Regions from separate parts of the Cytobacillus mangrovibacter genome, predicted to be linked through region 3. Evidence: riboswitches for the same ligand, from Rfam matches in the RefSeq annotation. Region 3 holds a riboswitch; each other region holds the start of a gene.
The links. Region 3 has a riboswitch for S-adenosylmethionine ahead of ACFYKT_RS09940 (methionine ABC transporter ATP-binding protein). Riboswitches for the same ligand answer to the same signal wherever they lie in the genome.
Positions count from the first base shown of each region.

Region 1: another riboswitch for S-adenosylmethionine. It lies ahead of ACFYKT_RS15640 (Na+/H+ antiporter NhaC family protein); the one in region 3 lies ahead of ACFYKT_RS09940 (methionine ABC transporter ATP-binding protein).
Region 2: another riboswitch for S-adenosylmethionine. It lies ahead of ACFYKT_RS07225 (5-methyltetrahydropteroyltriglutamate--homocysteine S-methyltransferase); the one in region 3 lies ahead of ACFYKT_RS09940 (methionine ABC transporter ATP-binding protein).

Region 1 covers NZ_JBIACJ010000008.1:151,900-157,217, reverse strand. Annotated here, with positions in the region: gene ACFYKT_RS15650 (PAS domain S-box protein) at 1-1,266, shown strand, start outside; gene ACFYKT_RS15645 (PaaI family thioesterase) at 1,355-1,840, opposite strand; gene ACFYKT_RS15640 (Na+/H+ antiporter NhaC family protein) at 1,880-3,172, opposite strand; SAM riboswitch class I at 3,294-3,406, opposite strand; gene ACFYKT_RS15635 (DUF4230 domain-containing protein) at 3,597-4,331, shown strand; gene ACFYKT_RS15630 (FAD-binding dehydrogenase) at 4,425-5,318, opposite strand, start outside.
Region 2 covers NZ_JBIACJ010000003.1:166,597-171,914, reverse strand. Annotated here, with positions in the region: gene ACFYKT_RS07245 (MarR family winged helix-turn-helix transcriptional regulator) at 1-281, opposite strand, end outside; gene ACFYKT_RS07240 (hypothetical protein) at 582-845, opposite strand; partial or broken gene ACFYKT_RS07235 (Rpn family recombination-promoting nuclease/putative transposase) at 1,029-1,658, opposite strand; gene ACFYKT_RS07230 (hypothetical protein) at 1,770-1,943, opposite strand; SAM riboswitch class I at 2,100-2,201, shown strand; gene ACFYKT_RS07225 (5-methyltetrahydropteroyltriglutamate--homocysteine S-methyltransferase) at 2,298-3,401, shown strand; gene ACFYKT_RS07220 (MetQ/NlpA family ABC transporter substrate-binding protein) at 3,522-4,361, shown strand; gene ACFYKT_RS07215 (aminotransferase class I/II-fold pyridoxal phosphate-dependent enzyme) at 4,405-5,318, shown strand, end outside.
Region 3 covers NZ_JBIACJ010000004.1:286,828-292,145, reverse strand. Annotated here, with positions in the region: gene sufC (Fe-S cluster assembly ATPase SufC) at 1-62, opposite strand, end outside; gene ACFYKT_RS09950 (MetQ/NlpA family ABC transporter substrate-binding protein) at 1,055-1,912, opposite strand; gene ACFYKT_RS09945 (methionine ABC transporter permease) at 1,926-2,594, opposite strand; gene ACFYKT_RS09940 (methionine ABC transporter ATP-binding protein) at 2,587-3,612, opposite strand; SAM riboswitch class I at 3,778-3,885, opposite strand; gene ACFYKT_RS09935 (O-acetylhomoserine aminocarboxypropyltransferase/cysteine synthase family protein) at 4,040-5,318, opposite strand, start outside.

The DNA.
Region 1 (5,318 bases), on a different contig from region 3:
TTAGATTTATTGATTACCGATATTACTCACCCCGACGAAAATGAACAAGATTTACAAATTGTTCATTTACTATTAGAAGGGATAGAGCATTCCTGCCATTCAGAACGACGTTACATACATAAAGATACACATGAAATCTGGGGTTTGATGAGTGTCTCCTTAGTAAGAGATAAAGATGGAAATCCACTATATTATATCAGTCAAATCCAGGATATTACAAAGAGGAAATTGACTGAAGAAAGATTTCGAGAAGGGGAGGACAGATATCACCGAATTGTTGAGGAATCCCCTGATGGAGTCATCATTTTAAAAGATGAACGCTGCCTTTTTATTAATCAAACAGGCGTTGAAATGCTCGGCTTAAAGAAAAAACGCGAGATTGTTGGCAGACCCATCTACGATTTTATCCATCCAGGTGATCATAACCGATTTAAGCAGCGCGAGATGAATAAGGAATCCGTTGGGCCGATTGAAAAAAGATTTATTCGTATGGACGGAGAAGTTATTGATGTAGAGCTGAAAACAATCCCTACTATTTATCAGGATCGTCCCGCCATTCATATGATTATCAGAGATATAAGCGAACAAAAGCAGACAAAAAACCTCATTATTAATTCGGAAAAGCTGACAATTGCTGGGCAATTGGCTGCAGGCATTGCACATGAAGTAAGAAACCCGCTTACTGCAATCAAGGGGTTCTTTCAGATGATGGAGAATGATTTAAAAGAGAATAAGATGTATTTTGATGTTATCTCTTCAGAAATCAATCGGATTGAAACCATTCTGAATGAATTATTGGTGCTCGCTAGACCTCAAGAAGTTAAATTTGAGAAAAAGAATATTGAGGTAATTATCAATCATGTGATCACTCTACTCAAAACACAGTCTAATTTAAATAGCATCGAAATAATAATGAGCATTGAACCTAATTTACCGCTTATCAATTGTAATGAAAACCAATTAAAACAAGTGTTTATCAACTTCTTGAAAAATGCAATTGAAGCGATGACTCAAGGCGGCAGCATTATGATTGACATTCGCAAACAATATGCAGATAGACTTGTTATTCGAATCATCGATCAAGGTTCAGGCATTCCCATACATTTATTAAACAAAATTGGTGAACCCTTTTTCACAACCAAAGAGCAAGGGACAGGCTTGGGCATCATGATTTGCAAAAATATTATTGATGAGCATCAGGGGGAAATTAATATTGACAGCTCATCGAACGGAACAAAGGTAGAGATCTGCTTACCTTTTTCTTGAGTACCTTTTCCTAGTTGAAATAAATCCCCATTTATATAGAAAAAGCACAGCATGGTTGCTGCGCTTTTTTTTGCATATTTTATAATTATTAATCCTTTTTTGCAAATGTACTTGGCATCACAACAGCAACAACTTCTCCACGGGCACAAACGGCATCCTCAGCAAATACTTCCACATCTATTTTCCACTTCTTCGGATGAATTTCTGTGATTGCTCCAACCGCTTTTAATGCTACACCTTCTGGAGTTGGTTTGACAAAGTCTACCTTTAACGATGCTGTTACAAATCGAGGTGGCTCTGCACCATCCCCTACTTCATGGCCATTTTTGCGATGAAGTGCTAATGCCGCTGACCCAGTTCCGTGGCAATCGATTAACGACGCAATCAGTCCGCCATAGACGAAGCCTGGAATTGCTTTATGCTCCTCATTTGGTGTATAAATGGTCAATGTTTGTTCCCCGTGCCAGCCTGTCCGAAAATGATGACCCTCTTCATTCAGACGTCCACACCCATAGCACCAGGCAAAGTCATCTGGGTAAATATCCTGAACTGCATGTACTACTTTTTCCTCCATTATACTACCCCCTTTTTTGAATAGTATAACATATCAAACTCATTTTACTTTTTTAAATTTTGGATAACCTATTAGAATAGCAATCACTCCACAAATCCCAATTAAGAAAGGATAATAGGAAAATGGAAGAATACTCATAGGAGAAATACTAGCAACCCCTGCAGCTACTAATATTTGCGCTCCATAAGGAATCAGCCCTTGCACACAACAGGAAAAGATATCTAATAAACTAGCTGATTTACGAGGGTCAATCCCATATTGATCAGCAATATTTTTCGCTAATGGCCCCGCAATCAAAATCGAAATCGTGTTATTAGCCGTTGATAAATCAGTTAATCCAACAAGCCCGGCAATGCCAAACTCTGCGCCTTTTTTCGACTTAATGTTTCTCGTAACAATGTGGAGCAAGAAATCAATTCCGCCATTATGTCTAATAAGTTCTACCATGCCTGCAATCAGAATAGCTAAGAATGAAATTTCATACATACCTGCCATTCCCTCTCCTATCGTTTGAACCAAAGTCATGAATTGGTAGCTTCCATCCATTAAGCCTACGATCCCAGCCAGTCCAATCCCTAAAGCAAGAACAAGAAAGACATTGATGCCAATTAACGCAAAGATGATCACTAAAACATATGGAAGAATCTTCACCCATTGATAGGATTGCTGCATCACTTCAGCATTCTCTCCCATTGTTATTGCCCCTAGAATTACACATGTCACAATAGCAGCAGGCAAAACAATCCAGAAATTCACTTTGAATTTGTCCCTCATTTGCGTATTCTGTGAACGAACGGCAGTAATGGTCGTATCTGATATAAAGGAAAGATTATCACCAAACATTGACCCGCCAATTACAACTGCCATTGCAAGTGCCATTGAAATATCCGTTTGCTCACTAATCCCGACTCCAATCGGGGCTAGTGCAACAATGGTCCCCACTGATGTCCCCATCGATAAAGAAATAAAGCAGCCAATAATAAACAATCCGACCATGAGGAAATTCTGAGGGATAATGGACATGGCGAAATTCACTGTAGAATCAACAGCCCCCATCCCTTTTGCCACCTCTGAAAACGCACCAGCCAAAAGGAAAATCAAAACCATTAACATGACATTCGAGTTTCCAGCACCCTTACAAAAAAGATCTACTTTAGAGTTAAGCGTTTCCTTACGATTCATCGCTAAAGCAACCACACATGAAATGGTAATCGCAACAATGACTGGAAACTTATAAAAGTCACCTGTTACAACACCTGTACCGATAAATAGAATTAAAAATACAACGAATGGCAGCAATGCCATTGGATTCCCTTTTTTACCTACTTCCATAAAATACACCCCCGAAAAATAATCGATCAAAGAGGCCATTTAGCCTTGTTCTGAACACAACAAAAAGACCCCTTCTTATAAAAACAAGAAGAGGCCTTATAAACGAATCTATAAAACACTCTTCTTATCTTTCAAGCATCTTATGCTTGCTGGATTTGGCACAGCAACTCATTCCTCCTGAGTTCCGCTGCCGAGATATCATTGGGCCAGTCCCTCCATCTCTCTTGATAAGAAGATATTCAATTACTAGCATTTGAATAAATAACAGATTATAGATTACAGTAAATCTCCTGTTCATGCAATAGTAATTTTTGGGCGAGGAAGTAGATGAACTAGGGCTTCCACTTATTTCATAAACCACACAATTTGTATGAAATGAATTATAATAGAAGAATAGATTGACCTTATGACAGGAGGATTCATAATGGCCAAGAATAAAAACCAAATCAATAAAGCCAAAGAAGAGATTCTTGCTGGAAGTAGAGAATCAGCAGCAGCAATAGCTATGGAAACTAGGAGAAGACCACAAATCTCACTCCCCTTTTTAGGGAAGTTCTTTACATTGAAAGTTTTGTTCATTGTAATGATCATATTTTTAATAGGGAGTTTGGGTGCCTTTACTTATATAAAACTATTTACTGGAAGCACATACAAAAGTGAAACAGTGAATATTGTTGAAGGGGTTCAAGAATTAGCCACATTAGCTACCGCTCAAGCAGTTGTTACGACAATTATAAAAGAAGAAGATAATAAGCTCTTTAATAAAGAAATTAGTGTTAATTTACCTGGTACGAAAAGAACAGTATTATTAATTGTCCCAGCAACCGTACTAGCTGGGGTTGATCTACAATCTATTACAAATGAAAGTATCATCGTTGATGAGGAAAACAAGGAAATTTCCTTAACCATTCCTCATGCAACATTCATCCAAGATCCTGCTATTCAAATGGATAAAGTGCAAACATACTCAGAGGGCGGCCTATTTAGAGGTGAAGTAAAATGGGACGAGGGTTTTGATCTTGCTGCTAAAGCACAAAATGGAATTATGGAGGAAGCTGCTGATTTAGACCTATTAACTAAAGCTGAAGATCATGCCGTCAATGTCTTAAATAATTTCTTTAGCCAGCTTGGCTATCAAGCTCATATCGACTTTAAATAAAGCATCGAGTATTTCATGCGATAATTGACTTTTCATCCAAAAAGCAACGAATCTATTTCTCTAGTGATTCGTTGCTTTTTCCTTTGCTTCCTATTATTCCTCAGCTAGAGCACGGCCTACTGCTCGGCCAGAGAAAAGACAACCGCCAAGAAAGGTCCCTTCTAATGCCCGATAGCCATGTAGTCCACCGCCTCCAAAGCCAGAAACCTCGCCAGCTGCATAGAGCCCTTGGATCACCTTGCTAGAAGAATCTAATACCCGTCCCGATAAATCCGTTTGTAATCCACCCAAGGTTTTGCGGCTGACAATATTCAATCGAACTGCAATAAGAGGGCCATTTTTCTTATCAAGAATTTTATGCGGGGCAGCTACTCGAATGAGTTTATCGCCTATATATTGACGTGCACCGCGAAGGGCTGTTATTTGTAGATCCTTCGTAAATTTATTATCCATTTCACGATCCCGTGCTTGTATTTGCCGTTCAATATTCTCAAGATCCAACAGCCTTTCTTCCGTTAAATCATTCATCCCTTTAACAAGATCCGCTATGTTATCAGCAATAACAAAATCCTCTCCTTTGTCCATAAATGCTTGGACAGGGGCCGGTGCCCCAGGCAAAACGCGGGACAAGACTTTCTTAATACTTTTCCCTGTTAGATCAGGGTTTTGCTCTGAACCAGAAAGAGCAAATTCACGTTCAATCATTTTCTGCGTCAAAATGAACCATGAATAGCTATAGCCTGTCCTTTGTATCGCCTCTAGTGTTCCTAATGTATCAAATCCAGGGAAATTAGGAGCAGGAAAACGTCTCCCTTCCGCATCAAGCCAAATCGACGACGGACCAGGGAGAATTCGAATTCCATGCTTATTCCAAATGGGATCCCAGTTCTTTATTCCTTCGGTGTAATGCCACATGCGGTCACGGTTTACGATCCGCCCACCCGCTTCCTCAGTGATTGCCAACATTCGCCCATCTACATGTGCAGG
Region 2 (5,318 bases), on a different contig from region 3:
ATCAGACTCGTTCTATTATCCAGCGTCGAAAATTCCTTGTTAATTAGTCCATCTTTACTAAGCTTGGCAATGATTCTACTCATGTAACTGCGGTCAATATCCAAATTTTCAACTAAATTATTTGCGATACATTGTTCCAAGAAACCAATCTCTAAAATGACCCTTGCCTCTGTAAAAGAATAGCCAGTATTCAATACATGCTTATCTAATAAGCCAAGGATATTCGTATAAAATCGATTGAATTGCCTTATATCAGCTATGACATGATCATTTAGGATCATTGTAGCCCTCCTTTTTTGTAGACACTGTCAACAAAAACTTTAATTATTTTAGTGGACTTTGTCAACATTTTTAAAAAACCGATTAGAAAAGTTTGCAAAATAGCGTCTAAAGCGACATTTGGGCGTAAAAAAAGAGAGACCTTATTAATCTCTCTTGCAAATTTAATGTGTTCAGTAAGTTGTATCTTTCTAGTTGTATAAAATTTATGTTTATTATGCGGTTTTGAATTTCCCACGTATATGACTGCCATTTGGAGTAGGCACCTTCTTCCAAAAAATATCAAACCAAAACTTTCATTCTCATTTATCGCTCAGTATCTCCTGCACTTCTTCCTCTTTAAGTCCAGTTATATTAACGATATCAGAGACATGCAATCCCCTTTCTATCATTCTTTGGATGATACTTGCCATCCCTTCCTCTCTCCCTAATCTCCTTTCCCCTCTAATGTTCGAAAGTTGGTCACGTAAATATTTTAATCTGGCTTCATATAACACTTTATTTTCTTTATTGGCACTCAGGTTTTCCCATTCAATTAATGCTTCACGTACTTCTTGTTCATTCATCGCTAATTCCTCCAGTTCAAAACTAATGCGCAAGCGCCTTGATCACCCCCGACAAGCACAAGACAAGCCTCACGGAAAGGTGTCCTTTACCTTTCTGGGAGGATTGGCTTGTGACCTCGAGGGGGTAGGCGCTGGAGCTGAACGCAGAAACCTATTGAAAAGGTAGCCACAACATCCAAATGTATAATTTGATAGATAGTGAAAAATTCCAGTATCACCGGTTTTCTTTTCATAATCAGCGGCTGTTAACATCATTAACCACGGTAGTTCAGGTGGTGGATTATTTTTTATCTCACGTCTATATTTCCTCCATTTTACCATAAACTGTGAAAGATCAAAGGCATGGAATTCTATATGGGGACTCCACAGAAAATGTTCTGTGTCTTCTCTAAGATGAAACACATTGTGGAAGCTGTCAGTTTCATGTGGGAATAGTGGGTAGTTTAGGATACTGATCATAATGGTTGGAGGCAAATTTCGATAATTTTCTCCAGCTGCTAGAGAGGCTGAAAATAATCTTGACCAATAATAAAGGACACGTTCTGGCATATCATGTTGATTCGCTAATTGTATTTCCACATTAATTCTTTCACTAGCAGAGGTAAATACCAATATATCCAATCTACTTGTTTTTCCATCTAGTTCTTCTTTGATCAATTCCGTATTTTCGTATTGTACGTCAACAATTCGTTCTGTACCTTTTCTGTGAAGTAAATCATTTAGGAATGCAATGGTAATGTTTTTTCTCTTAGGATCTCCAAATAATTGCTTGAACATAAAGTCCATTTTTAAATCGAGGTATTCCTTGGTCATGAGGGATCTTCCTTTCGGGGAAATATTTAATAGAATCATTTGAGGTTGATTTTTATGAAAGAATTTAAATGGGTTAATGAGAGCATGTAATACGAGGACAAGGGTAACATTTTAGTAGATTCGAGGGAAATGTTCATCCACCTCTTCTTTCGTTAAACCAGCTATTTTGGCGATTTTTTCTATTTCAACTCCTTTTATATAAAGCTCTGTTAACATTAAATGGCGTTCCCACTTTTCTTTTTCTTTTCCTTCCAATTCAAATTCCCCATTGTATCCTTTCTCCATTTTATTCACCCCATTTCTTTTTTTATTTATTATGCCCATTTCGACAAATATTTTAGAATTCCTGCTATGAATTATAAACCGTAATTTTTTTAAAAATTAAATTGACAAAACGTCTTTTTAAGTGTAAATTGATTAATAATTTAATATTTTCAAATTTTCTTATCCAGAGAGGTGGAGGGACTGGCCCTTTGAAGCCTCGGCAGCGGACTTTTTTAAGTACTGTGCCAATTCCAGTAGCGAAATGCTACAAGATAAGAAGAGCGGAACATTTATGTATGTAATCAGCCCTCTTCTTATTTTTATGAAGAGGGTTTTTTGTATTAAAAAAATATAAAAAGTAGGGAGAAGATTCAAATGACAAAAACATTAGTAAAGGCTCCATTTCGTGCAGATCATGTAGGAAGTTTGTTACGCCCAGAAAGAATTCATCAAGCAAGAAAGGATTTCCAAGCAGGAACACTAACTGCGGGGGAGCTTCACGAAATTGAAACAGAAGAAATCAAAAAAGTAGTGGATAAGCAAATTGAAGTGGGCTTACAAGCGGTGACAGATGGGGAGTTCCGTCGCAGATTCTGGCATACTGATTTCCTTGAGCACTTACATGGGGTCGAAGGGTATGTGCCTGAACACGGTTTTAAATTTAAAGGCGAAGAAACGGAACGATATGATGTGCGTGTCGTTGGAAAAATTTCTTTTAACCAGGACCATCCGCATATTAAAGACTTTGTTGAATTTAAAGAAATTGTTGGCGATCGTGCTGTTGCTAAACAAACGATTCCAAGTCCGAATCAATTATTTAATGCTGGGATTCGCGATAAGGAAATCTATCCGAACATTGAAGAATATGCAAATGATGTGATTCAAACCTATCGTGAGGCCATCAACGCTTTTTATGAGGCTGGTTGTCGATACTTGCAGCTAGATGATGTTTACATAGCTGGTCTGAATGCGCCTGACATTCCTTTTAATGATAGCGGTGCGACTCGCGAGGAATTAATTGAATTGGCATTGAAGGTTGTAAATGGTGTGCTTGAGGATAAACCAGAGGATTTAATCATTACGACTCATCTTTGCCGGGGCAACTATCGTTCGAATTGGGCCTTTGAAGGCAGCTATGCCAAAATTGCTCCGGTCCTGTTTGCGAAAGAGAAAGTGAACGGTTTTTTCCTTGAATATGATGATGACCGTTCAGGCGATTTCACGCCATTAGAATATATTCCAAATGATGGCCCTCAGGTTGTTCTTGGCGTGTTTACATCCAAGCGTGGCGAATTAGAAGCGAAGGAAAACATTATTGCACGTGTGAAAGAAGCGTCTCAGTATGTGCCACTTGAGAATTTATGCATCAGCCCACAATGTGGCTTTGCCTCCACTCACCATGGCAATATTTTAAGTGAAGAAGAGCAATGGGAGAAACTGAAGTATATTGTTGATATTTCGAAAGAGATTTGGGGATAAGAATGTGGAGTGAACACCATTTAGATGGTGTTCGCTTTCCTTTTATTATTTTTTTAAAAACAAAACCGAGTAATCATACATGAATAATGAATTTTGTTTTCTAACGGGAGGATTTATTGGATGAATAAAAAGTGGTTGAGGTCAGTCGTGGTTCTTACAATCGCATCTCTTTTGATTGCAGGCTGCAGTAGCAAAGAGTCGTCAGGAGCCGCATCTGATTCAGATAAAACAATACGCATTAGTTTTAACCCTGGTCCTTATAATGACCAATTTATAAAAGGGGTTGCCCCCTCCCTTGAGGAAAAAGGATACACCATTGAGTACACGGAATTTACAGATGGAATTCAGCCGAATATTGCGGTTGCAAATGGAGAGCTTGATGCAAACGCGCACCAGCATTCCTTCTATCTTGATTCCATCAATAAGAGAGAAAAGCTTAATTTGACCGGTGCCGTTCAAGTTCCAACACCGCCAATGGGGCTCTATTCTCAAAAACATAACAGTTTAGATGAAGTAACTGAAGGGGCACAAGTTAACGTCCCTAATGAGCCGCCAAATTTACTTCGCGCTTTAACGCTTTTGCAGGATATCGGATGGATTACCATCAAAGATAATATCGATCCTTTACAAGCGACCATATTTGATATTGAATCCAATCCCCATCAGTTAGATTTTATTTTGACTGACCCGGCACAAGGACCACGTGCACTCGAGGATGTTGATTTCGCTGCCATTCAAGGGAATTTCGCTGTATCCAATCATATGAAGCTAACTGAAGCGCTTGCCTTAGAAAACATGACAGATCAAAATATCGTCATTGTTGCAGTGGATAAAAAAAACGTGGATAAACCTTTTGTGAAAGACATGATTGATGCCTATCATTCACAGGATTTTAAAGATTATATCCTTTCAAATCCAGATTATGAAGGATACCAATTACCAGATTATTTTAATGAATAATTGAATTCGATAAACGTTTAACGTTGAGAGGAGTCTTTCCCCAGTGAATTTTAAAGCATCCACACTAGTTGAACAACTGCCTAATCATTATTTTAGTTCCTTACATGAAAAAGTTGCCGCTTATCAGCGCAAAGGGATCGATGTCATCAATTTAGCGAATGGACATCCTGACCAGCCCACTTCTGAAGAGATCGTAAGTACATTGAAAAAAGCGGTAGCCGATAAGGAAAATCAAGGGTACCCCTCCTTTTATGGAAAAAAAGGCATAAGGGAAGCTATTGCTACCTTTTATAAGCGGGAATATGAGGTAGAATTAGATCCTGAAACGGAGATCCTTGTTTTTCAAGGCTCTGGTGTTGGAATTACTGGGATTCCCCAGTCCATTCTTAATCCGGGAGACTTTCTGCTTGCGACCGATCCAGCCTATCCTGCATACAAGGTTGCAGCTACACTTGCCAAAGCAAATTACCTCGCCATCCCCGTTCATGAACGGGATGGCTTTTTGCCAGATTACAAGGCTGTGCCCGAAGAAATTGCCGAAAAGGTCAAGCTATTAATCTTAAATTACCCGAACAATCCGACTGGTGCACTCGCAACACCTGAATTTTTTAAAAAGAGCATTGCTTTTGCCGAAAAATATCAGTTTCCGATTTTACATGATTTCGCCTATGGCGCTTTTGGATTTGATAAACAGAAGCCAATTAGTTTGCTGCAGGTCCCAGGTGGCAAAGAATATGGGATTGAAACATATAGCGCATCTAAAACCTTTAATATGGCTGGCTGGCGCTTCGGGTTTGCGGTTGGGAATGCCTCTATCATTGCTGCGTTTAAAAAATTCCATTCCCATTCTTATAGCACGGTCTTTGGAGCGATTCAGGATGCGGCCATTACTGCCCTCCTCGGTCCACAGGACAATGTGAAAAGGCTGAGGGAATTATATGAAACTCGCAGAAACAC
Region 3 (5,318 bases):
AATATTTCTTTGTCTTCAATTGAAACATGAAGATCATTAATAGTTAATTTAGATCCTGCCATTACTATACCTCCATCAATAAAAGAAGATTTTATATTACGGCAATAACCGCAATCCTCTATTCTCACTTTATTCTCATTACAATCTTATAACAAATGAAATCTGTTAGCAACTCTTTCAGACCATTAACAAAACTTTTATGCATATTTCAATTAGTGTATGAAAATCACACTTTTTTACTGACCGATATTGTTATATCTTCATAATCATTTACTTAATTATTCTTACCACAATAATTTCTTTTATGTAGTTAAATTAAACATACTTGTATAGAGAAAGCTGTTTTCGCAAATATTGTTACTATTGAGGACGTAGTTGGTAGAGGTTGATTTGCGCTCCAGGTACTCGCTTTCCGCGGGGTGGGCGGTGAGCCTCCTCGGAGCATCCGCTCCTGCGGGGTCTCACCTGTCCCACACTTCCCGCAGGAGTCTCGCACCTTCCGCTCCAATCAACCAATTTTTTTTGTAAATAGTTTTTCATACATGTTATTCAAAAGTAACAATCTTTTAAAAACGAGCTTACTTATAAAAAAAAGAGAAATCAGTTTAGATAAGCTGATTTCCCCACTTTCTTCATTAATATATTGTTTTAAGACTAGGAATGGATTTTTTTCTCTAGGGTAGCAACCATTTGCTGACATTTGACATATTCTTCTTGACGTCTTTTTTCGACTTCCATTCGAACGTCATGTTTTCTGCAATAAGTTTCATATCCAACACCATGCGCTCCATGCATTGCTTTTTCCATATCGCTTGTGTAATTCAACTGTAGCTGGTTAATAAAAACCAATCCTTTCGTCAGTGCGATTTTATTTCACGTTCAAATTTTACCACCGTCACAGCCGTCATACAATGACGAAATTCGCAGAAATTAAATGCAGAAAATTGAAATATCGTGGGTAAAACGCTTTCATTCACGTCATTCTTATAATTAGTGCAGATTCCTCCAAATAGAAAAAGCAGACACCATTAGGAGCCTGCTTTTTCTATTTAAATTATTCAGATACAGGTACAACTGCACCTTTGTATTTTTCAAGGATGAAATCTTGAATTTCTTTCGAACGAAGAACTTCCACAAGTGTCTTAATTGAATCTTTTGTTTCGTCCCCTTTACGAACAGTAATGATATTCGCATATGGTGATTCATTCGCCTCAATGGCAATTGAATCTTCAATCGGATTAAGACCCGCATCGATTGCATAGTTCGAGTTAATAACTACTACATCGCCTTCATTATTATTGAAAATTTGTGTTAAAAGTTTTGGCTCATAGTTTGCATCAAAATCGACATTCTTTGGATTTTCAACGACATCTTCAAGTGTTGCTTTTGTTTTATCAATACCGTCTTTTAACTTAATTAAGCCTTCTTTTTCTAAAATGGATAAAATACGTCCATGCTCAGCTACTGAGTTGCTTAAGATAATATGTGCACCTTCTGGAAGATCAGCAATTGAATCATATTCTTTCGAGTATACAGCCATTGGTTCAATATGAATTCCACCAGCATTAACAAAGTCATAACCATTTTCTTCAATTTGAAGCTCAAGGTAAGGAATATGTTGGAAATAGTTTGCATCCAATTCTTTTGATTCTAATGCTTTGTTCGGAAGGATGTAATCTTGGAATGTAACGATTTCTAATTCAATTCCTTTTTCAGCTAAAATTGGTTTAGCTTCTTCAAGAATTTCAGCATGCGGAACATTTGAAGCACCTACTGTTAGTTTAGAAGATTCTCCACTTTCATTTCCTTCACTTGCCGCACCATTTTCACTGCCTTTTTCGTCTGATGTTCCACATGCAGCAAGGAAAAGAGTAATTGCTAATGCGAATACAAATGGTAATAATTTTTTCATTTTTGACCTCTCCTTATCGTTTATCTAATTTTGTTGTTATGAAATCACCAATAAATTGAATGATAAATACAATGACAAGAATAATAATTGTAGCCATTAAGGTAACATCGTCTCTGCTTCTTTGGAAGCCTTCAAGAAAGGCAAGATTCCCAAGACCCCCTGCACCAATAACACCAGCCATCGCTGTATAGCCTACTAACGCGATCGCGGTTACAGTAATACCTGATACAAGAGCAGGCATTGATTCCGGTAAGAGAACTTTCCAGATGATTGTGCTTGTTTTTGCCCCCATTGATTTAGCCGCTTCAATGACACCTTTATCAATTTCTCTTAACCCGATTTCAACCATTCGAGCATAAAAAGGAGCAGCGCCAATAATTAAAGCTGGGAGTGCCGCATTTTCCCCAATCATTGTGCCCATTAAAAATGTCGTAAATGGGATAAGGAGAACGATTAATATAATGAAGGGAATCGATCTGAAAATATTAACGAACGCCCCAATGATTTTATTAATTATTCCATTCTCCCATATATTCCCTTTAGATGTTAGGAAAAGTAATAATCCCATTACTGCACCAAGGATAAAAGTAGCTATTACTGAAATACTTGTCATATAAAGGGTCTCAACCGTAGCATCCCACATTTTCTCCCAGTTCACATTTGGAAACCATTCATTAAGCATTTGAGATCACCTCCACTCCAACTTGCTGGGAATGGATAAATTTCATCGCTTTATCTAGCTCTTCTGTCTCACCATCAAGATGAATGAATAATGTGCCATAAGAACCATTTTGAGTTTGCGATATTTTTCCTTGAAGAATATTAACCGTCACCTGAAAATTCCGAATAATATTCGTAATAAGCGGCTGTTCTGCTGACTCTCCAACAAAGCCTAATTGCACGACACGACCATGAGGATATAAGTCAAGCAAGTGTTCAATTGTTTCTCTAGTTTCCTCAGGTTCAGTGACTTGCTGTACGAAACGTTTTGTGATTAATTCTTGTGGATTTTTAAATACTTCTAGAACTGGTCCAAGTTCAACTACTCTACCTTCTTCCATCACAGCAACACGATGGCAGATTTTTCGAATCACATGCATTTCGTGTGTAATTAACACAATCGTCAATCCTAAACGATCATTAATATCTACAAGTAAATCGAGAATCGAGTCCGTAGTTTGTGGGTCTAAAGCGGATGTTGCTTCATCACATAATAATACTTTTGGATTATTAGCTAGTGCTCGAGCAATCCCAACCCGTTGCTTCTGCCCACCACTGAGCTGTGATGGATAGGCATCCTCTCTTCCATCAAGACCAACAAGCTTGATTAATTCATCTACTCGTTTAGCTCTTTCTCTTTTTGACACACCTGCAATCTCAAGCGGAAATGAGATATTTTGTCTAACAGTCCTTGACCAAAGTAAATTGAAGTGCTGAAAGATCATGCTAATTTCTTGGCGAGCCTTTCTTAACTGGCTGCCTTTTATTTTAGACACTTCATTATTTGCAACAACTACTGTTCCTTCGGTTGGTATTTCAAGACCATTCAACATTCGAATTAATGTACTTTTCCCTGCTCCACTGTAACCAATGACACCAAAAATTTCGCCATCATTAATTTCGATATTAACATCATCAACTGCTTTTACTTGACCTTGTTTGGAAGGATAAATCTTTTGGATATTTTTTATTGAGATCATCGTCATGTTGCACCCTCTTTAAATCCGATTTTCCATATCAATTTAGAAGACTTTTAAAATAGACAGTACCTATTCAGTATTTGCCTCTAAGCACTTAACATTCAAAGAAAACAGAAAATGCCCTTCTGACATGAGCAGAAAGGCATAAATTAATTATTGTCCTTTCTCTCATCTCCCAAAGCAAACATCGCTTTGTGTGAATTGGCACCATTTCATTTTCATGACGGTTGCCGGGCTTCAAAGGGCACTTCCCTCCACCTCTCTTGATAAGAGCTTAACATCTATATTCAATTAACACTTTAAATTAATTAAGTAATTTGTCTACGCTAGATATCGTATCACGGAAATAATAAGGGTGTCAACGGAAAAAAGTTAATATTTTAGTATTTTTAAGAATAGTATATTTACTTCAATCAAACAGCTTGATTTAAGCATTGGCTGTAAGAGAAGTAATTCCAGTCGCTGCTTCAATGGCTTGTTCTAAGTCATCAATTAGATCCTCTGCATTCTCAATTCCAACCGAAATCCGAATCAAGTCTTCAGGTACACCAGCAGACTTTAATCCTTCTGCATCTAACTGCTGATGTGTTGTACTAGCAGGATGAATAATCAAACTCTTGGCATCTCCTACATTTGCAACATGTGCCCAAAGCTCAAGATTATTAATTAGCTTCGCCCCAGCCACTCTTCCTCCAGCAATCCCAAAGACGACGACAGAACCAGCCCCTTTAGATAAATACTTATCAACCAATGGTTTATCCGGATGATTCTCATTCCCTGGATAGAGAATCCAATGAATGGCAGGATGGGCTTCCAGATACTTGATAATTTTTTTTGTATTGGCTACATGCTCTTTCATTCTTACATGTAGTGTTTCTAATCCAAGTGTAAATTGGAATGCATTTTGAGGACTTAAAGCAGGTCCTAAATCTCTTAAAAGCTGGACTCTAGCTTTCGTAATATAGGCGACAGGGCCTAGAGCCTCGCTATATACGAGATCATGGTAACTTGAATCTGGCTCTGTAAATCCAGGGAATTTAGGAGAATTCCAATCGAATTTCCCACCGTCTACAATGATTCCCCCCATTGTCGTCCCATTGCCTAACAGCCATTTCGTTGCCGAGTGGATGACAATATCTGCACCATGTTCAATCGGTCTGCAAAGATAAGGTGTAGCAAATGTATTATCGATTAGCAGCGGAATTCCATTTTCATGGGCGATGTCTGCAACTTTTTCAATATCTAGCACCTTTAAGCTCGGATTCCCAATCGTTTCCGCAAACACAGCTTTTGTTTTCTCTGTAATGGCCGCACGGAAATTTTCCGGATTCTCTGGATCTACAAACGTTACATGAATCCCATATTTAGGGAGTGTTACTGCAAACAGATTATAGGTTCCTCCATACAGATTAGAAGCAGCAACAATTTCATCGCCTGATTGTGCAAGATTTAGAATGGCTAAAGTAATCGCAGCCATTCCGCTGGCAACTGCTAATGCACCAACCCCGCCTTCTAATAAAGCTACTCTGTCCTCAAAAACAGTCACTGTTGGATTGTGGATTCTAGTATAAATATAGCCTGCTTCCTTTAAACCAAAAAGATTAGCGGCATGTTCAGTATTCTTGAATTGGTATGCATTATTTTGGTAAATAGGTACAGCTCTCGCACCTGTTAAAGGATCAGCCTGTAGCCCTCCATGTACGCCA